2 regions of the Clostridium sp. 10cd* genome follow, and region 1 is predicted to be linked to the other one. Evidence: riboswitches for the same ligand, from Rfam matches in the RefSeq annotation. Region 1 holds a riboswitch; the other holds the start of a gene.
What was found. Region 1 has a riboswitch for lysine ahead of lysA (diaminopimelate decarboxylase). Riboswitches for the same ligand answer to the same signal wherever they lie in the genome.

Region 2: another riboswitch for lysine. It lies ahead of ACG3M1_RS14900 (transporter substrate-binding domain-containing protein); the one in region 1 lies ahead of lysA (diaminopimelate decarboxylase).

What each region holds. Positions count from the first base shown of each region.
Region 1 covers NZ_CP172347.1:362,592-365,952, reverse strand. Annotated here, with positions in the region: gene ACG3M1_RS01855 (copper homeostasis protein CutC) at 1-418, shown strand, start outside; gene ACG3M1_RS01850 (M20 metallopeptidase family protein) at 748-1,845, opposite strand; lysine riboswitch at 1,986-2,151, shown strand; gene lysA (diaminopimelate decarboxylase) at 2,223-3,361, shown strand, end outside.
Region 2 covers NZ_CP172347.1:3,007,831-3,011,191, forward strand. Annotated here, with positions in the region: gene ACG3M1_RS14895 (amino acid ABC transporter permease) at 1-719, opposite strand, end outside; gene ACG3M1_RS14900 (transporter substrate-binding domain-containing protein) at 742-1,578, opposite strand; lysine riboswitch at 1,698-1,863, opposite strand; gene ACG3M1_RS14905 (VanZ family protein) at 1,921-2,388, opposite strand; gene ACG3M1_RS14910 (immunoglobulin-like domain-containing protein) at 2,479-3,361, opposite strand, start outside.

The DNA of each region.
Region 1 (3,361 bases):
TATTACTGCACTGGCAAAAGTGAACCATAAGCAAGTGGTATTCCATCGCGCTTTCGACTATGTGAAAGATCCATTCAAAGCAATAGAAACCCTGATCAATATGGGAGTAGACCGCGTGCTTACGAGCGGTACTTACCCCACGGCATTTGAGGGAAAGGAAATCATACGGCAATTACAGGAGCGTTATGGCGATCGAATCGAAATACTCGCCGGATGCGGTATAGATGCCATGAATGCAAAGGAGCTCATAGCCTATACAGGAGTAAAACAGATTCACTCCTCCTGCAAAGACTGGCTGCGGGATGAAACAACATGTGGCGAGCGTGTTACTTACAGCTATGGACCGCAGGGTCATAAAAGCGATTATGAGGTTGTAAACAGTAAAAAAGTCGAGCATTTAATCTGGAGCGTTCGATAGCCATCCGCTGAATAACGGAAAATCAGTTTTCCTTGTTTTATAGCTTCATAAAGAAAAGAAGTTCCTCATTCTATTGTTTATAGATGCGGAGCTTCCTTTTTACGTATCCGATGTTCACTCTATATATCTGAAATAAAGGATATCTGACGTATTATGAGGATAAAGCCATTCTCTGAAATACGTAGATTTTAACTGACACAGTGCTCTTTATCACCTTTACAGCTGCTTCCTCTGTTTGCTGATGAAAGAAAATCGTTAACAGTTTTCAATCACAGCTACAATACCTCTTTCCTTCTATGCTGTAGGAATACCTGATAGCTGTATCCGCTTTATTCCATCCTGCTCAGCTTACAGTATTCTTTAACCCCTGCTTCCAGTACCTCTTCATCGAAGTCAAAATTGTGAGCATGCAGGGCAATCCCGGTACCTGTTCCAAGAAAGAAAAACACACCCGGCACCCTTCGCTGATAATGGGCAAAATCCTCGGAAATCATTTCAGGCTTCTCCAGCAGCACGATATTCGGATCCAGCTTCAGCACCTGATCCACAAGGGCAGCGTCATTCATGACTGCAGGATAGCCGGTATTGATATCAAAAGAGAACACTGCCCCCTGTTCTTCATACGGCTTCGCCAGCTCCAGCATACGCTTTTTCATATACTGATAGGTTTCATCCTGAAAGGCACGAAGGGTTCCTTCCATACGGGCAGCATTCGAAACAACATTGCGAACCGTACCGCTCTTCAGTAAACCAAAGCGCAGTAAACGATAGGTTTCCGCTGACAGCTCCTCCTGTTCCATCGTATATACATCCAGCAGATAGCGCGCCGCAATCTCCATCGCATCAATACCTTCCTGATACTTTGCCGCATGTGCGCTTTTTCCGGTAATATCGATATTCACCTCACTGGAGCGTGCCATAAATTCGTTTCTGCGTGTGGCAATCACACCCTTGTCCAGCATTGGCCATACATGAAAACCGAAAATCCGTTTGATATGATACTGTTCAAAGATACCGCTTTTGCACATCGGCTCCGCTCCGCCCGGTGTTTCCTCTCCCGGCTGAAAAATCAATACCACGTTGTGTGGAAGCTCTTTATAATACGCAGACAGCTGGTGTGCGAACTCCAGCAGCATTGCCATGTGACCGTCATGTCCGCAGGCGTGCATGCATCCTGTGTGTCTGGAAGCAAACGCTCTGCCGGTAGCTTCTGTTACCGGTAATGCATCCATATCACTGCGAAAGGCGATGCTTTCCTTTCTTCCTGCGTCAAAAAAAGCCACAACACTGCTTGGAATCGGTGAGCTTAACGAACAGGGAAGATCCCTGAGCGCCTCTTGCAGATAGCGTTGTGTTTTCGGCAGCTCCAGCTCCAGCTCCGGTATCTGATGCAGGTCCCTGCGATATTTCTGTATTCTCTCTAACATATCCTTCATCCTCCCTGCTCTATGTTATGTTTATTATATAGGAAACCATCCCTCATGTAAATATTTTCATTTTATGAAATTTATACATTTAATTTTCATAAAACGGTTGTAATTTACCTTGAATAGTGATATGATACAGAAAAATAGATAGAGGCGCGGGAGCGACTACATCAGCTGGAGTCGGCAGACACCTGACAGCTGGTTTCAGCAATTCCGCCGAACTGCAGCCTTAGGCATAGGGTTGTGGTGGGCTTATGGAGAAGATCCATAAGACTGTCTACCATCAGTAGATGTGCTATCATTATTGTCATAAGGTGAACTACAATGTCAGTAAGGGTACGCGTCCCCTGCTGGCATTTTTTAATGAGGTGATGGAAATGAGTAAAAAAGTGTTGGAAATATCCGGAGTTTCCGTAGAACAGCTGGCGAATGCCTGCGGTACTCCGCTATATGTGTATGATGAGAACAAAATCACACAGAAAATGAGCCAGTTTCACGAGCTGTTTCAAAGTGAGAATTTTGATACCGAGGTTCTGTATGCATCCAAGGCGTTCTCCTGTAAGGCAATCGTTCAGATGGCGGCAATCCACGGTCTGTGTCTGGATGTTGTCAGCGGCGGTGAGTTATATACCGCCATGCAGTCCGGCTTCCCAATGGAAAAGATCTACTTTCACGGCAATAATAAAACATGGGATGAGCTGATTATGGCACTGGAAGCTGGCGTCGGGTGCATCGTTGTCGATAATGCCATGGAATGCGAGCTGCTGGTAAAAGCGGCACAGCGTGTCGGCACCACCGTTCGTACACTGATTCGCGTGAATCCGGGCGTTGAGGCACATACCCATAAATATATTGTAACGGCACATCTGGACAGCAAGTTCGGTATCTCCATCAGTCGTATGGAGGATATCCGCGATATGATTCAGACACTGACGAGTATTCCCAATATTGCCTTTGAAGGCTTCCACTCCCATATCGGATCTCAGATTTTTGATAAGGATGCCTATGTGGCGGAAATTCAGACACTGATGAAATTCGTGGACGATATGCAAAAGGCATACGGCATCACCACGAAAGCATTAAATCTGGGAGGCGGCTTTGCGGCTTACTATACGAGTGAGGATCACCCGATTCCGCTTCAGGAAGTGTGCCAGACAATTCTGGATACCTGCAAATGGGAGCGTGACCGTTATCAGCTGCCGTTGGAAAAACTGATGATTGAACCGGGACGAAGCATTGTTGCGGAGGCAGGCTCCACCTTGTACCGCATCGGGTATCAGAAGCAGACGGAAAACAAAAAGTATATTTTTGTGGATGGCGGTATGTCGGACAATATCCGTCCGGCATTGTATCAGGCAGCCTATGCATGTGATATTGCGAACCGTATGGACGAGGAAAAAAGTGAAACGGTGACCGTTGCCGGAAAATGCTGTGAGTCCGGAGATATTCTGGTGGAAAACGTCCGGCTGCCGCGCGCACAGACAAACGATCTGTTAATCTTGTATACAACCGGTGC
Region 2 (3,361 bases), 1.9 Mb from region 1:
GGCATATTCATGCGCCCCTCAACAAAGGAGAGAAGCTGGGTTGCCAGTGTCGTCAGCATTAGATACAGAATAGCCGCTACGATAAAGGTCGGTACATACAGCATCAGACTTCCTGCAACGGAGCTGGACTGGAAATACAGTTCAATCACACCGATGACATTCAGCATGGAGCTGTCCTTGATATTGACAATAAATTCATTTCCGATCGAAGGGAAGGAATTACGAATCGCCTGAGGTAAGATAATGCTCATCATCGTCTGTGTGGAGGTCATCCCCAGACTGCGGGCTGCCTCATTCTGTCCCTTGTCAATCGACTGGATACCGGCACGGATGATTTCTGCCATATATGCCCCTGTATTGATGGAAATAATCGTAATACCGGCAGTTACCGGTGACCAGTTCAGTACCGGACGAAGACCGTGATAGATGATCAGCGCCTGTACCATCATCGGTGTTCCACGAAAAATCCATACATACAGACCGACAAAGCCGTGCAGTATCTTTTTAATTATGCGGGATACCGGTGCATCGCGCTCTTCTATACGCACAGCACGGATACCTCCCAACAGCAAACCGATCAGTAATCCGATCAGTGTACCGCACACCGCCAGAAGCAGTGTTATCTTAATCCCATACCAGAACAGCGGAATGTTGTCCTGAAAAATCCACCAGGCCTGGGCAAACATCCCATCCGGTTTTGCGGATGCTACTATCATCATGGTAATCTCCTATTCTGTTTTGTTATTCTGTTTTCGGCTGACTCTCTCTTGCTTCCTTCATCCACTGATCTCTTGTTTCCTTGGAAATTCCATCCAGTGATTTCTGTACAGCATTGAACAGCTCGGAATCACGGCTTCCCTCTTTCAGACCGACAGATACGGACGTGTCAATATCAAAGCCCTTGCCCTTCGCAAAGTGAACGATCGTTAAATCCTTATTCGCTTCCACGGCCCCCTCGGCAACCGGAAGCTCTGCTGTAATGCCATCCACTTCCTTGTTCTGCAGGGAGAGGATCATTTCCGGATACGTTGCCTTTGGTGTCGCATGCTTTACACCCTTGATCTGATCGATAATCGTATCATAGTTCGTGCTCTTCTGTCCGATGATGGTCTTACCCTTGAACTGCTGGATATCATTGAATTTCGCAGCCTTGTCCCCCTTGCGTACAATCATAACCATTTCGGATTCATAGTACGGGGATGTGAAGTCAATTCCGTTTTCACGTGTTTCATCCTTTGTCATACCGGCAATAATCGCATCGATTTCACCGGATTCCAAAGCCGGCTGCAGGCCGTCCCAGGATACCTTTTTGATGACGATCTCACGATCGAGATCCTTTGCAATCTGACGTGCAACACGTACATCATAACCGTCACAGAAGCCGGCACCGCCAATGGAAACACTCGTTTTCGTCTGTTCCTTCGTCTGCCAGTTAAACGGCGCATAATTGCACTCCATACCAACCGTAAAGGTTTCCTTTCCTGTATTCTTTGAAACATTCTTGTCGTCATCACTGCTGCCGCATCCAGTCAAAAGCAGTGTCATGGCAAAAGCTGCCGTTACTAATTTTTTCTTCATAAATAGTCCCTCTTTCTTTTTTTCTTTTCACATATACCGCCTGTGTATACACCATCGGTGAAATACCATGGAATAACAAAAAAGCCGTGCTATTACACGACTCTCACACATAAAGCAGAGTTGTTAATAGCTCCTCTTCTTAACGAAGGAGTGCCATGAGTATTTCCCATGACCCCAGAAGTGCATCCGCCAATGCAGCCTCTTCGGCGATGATTACCTTTCAAAGCTATCCCGGTCTGCCGACTCCAGCTTTTACTCTGACGCATCGCTGCCTCTATACGATTTTTCTGTCTTATATACTTTAGCTTAAATCCCGACATTTGTCAATGGCCCCTGAATATTTCATGAAAGTTTTTCAGTTTCTTTCATTTTCCGTCTGCGCTTCAGATATAGAATAAGAGCAAGCAGAACCAGCCCGAGGGCACCACCTGCCGTATCAATCAAAACATCCTTGAGCTGTCCGCTTCTGCCAGGGACAAACAGCTGATGAAATTCATCCGTTGCCGCATAGGCAGCCGTAGCCGCCAGTGCCAGAAGCAGCCATGGCTCCTTTTTGTATTCCCGTATCGTAAGACCAAATAAAATGGCCAGTACCGCATATTCACTCATATGTGCCGCCTTGCGTACCAGAAAGCTTGTCATATCCCGAATGATTTCATTCCTCATGATATCCAGAGAGAATACAGCATCCAGAAGGTGCACAAAGAAATCGCTCATTTCCTGAGAATCATCCGCAACCTGTGCGGAGAACCAGAAAATTACAAGCATCCAGATAATGCACAGGATGGCATAGCAGTGTTTCTTTTTCATGCATATCACCCTGTGCATCATTATAGAATAAGATCGGTAAAAATACCAGTATATTTTTACCTCAGCATCATGTTTATGGATAGAGTCGTATCATTTCTCCTGAGCATCCGATGGTATGGTATCCACGGTTTTAAAGTCATAGCCAAGATCCTTCATATTTTTGATAAAGGTATCCATCGCTTCATAATTCCCCTTATTGCTCGGATGCAGCAGATAAATCGCCCCCTCATGGTAATGCTCCATCATCGTCTTCAATGCCTCACTCCCCGAAACATCACTCGCATAATCGTAATAGGCATGACTCCAGAAATAATTGCTGTAGCCAAGGTCCTTTACCAGCTTCATCGCACGCTCACTGCTGCCGCCCTTCGGAAAACGGAAAACCTTTTTCATCGGCTGCCCGGTAACCTCCATATACGTTTTTTCTGTCTCCGTAATCTCTGCAACAAATTTATCGATGCTGGAGGCATTCGCCAGTGTTGTCATATCGTAATGATGCCAGCTGTGATTTCCGATTACATTGCCATCCTGAACAAGCTGCCGGATGAAATCTGCTTCTGTTTTGATATAATTTCTGGTCAAAAAATAGGTTGCCTGCACATCATTCTTTTTCAGGACCTCCGCAATCTGCTTGATATAGGTGATATCATTGCCGCCCTCATCAAAGGTCAGATAAATTACTTTTTCTTTCGGTCCCTGATAATAGGAATCGTATTTCTTTAACAGCTTTTCATCCTTGGCACCTGTTGTCCGCTGATGATCCTTGCTTTTATTAAACCACCATTCCTCCATGGTGTTGTCATAGCTGTCATGATCATAATACAGCTTTGTATTCGTTGGATCAGCACATACCTGAACACTGCGCTTTACACTTGTGGTATTGCCGCTGGCATCCTTTGCCGTATAGGTCAGCGTATACGTACCCTGTTTTTTCATATTTACACTGCCTTTTCGTTCCACGCTTTTGCTTACA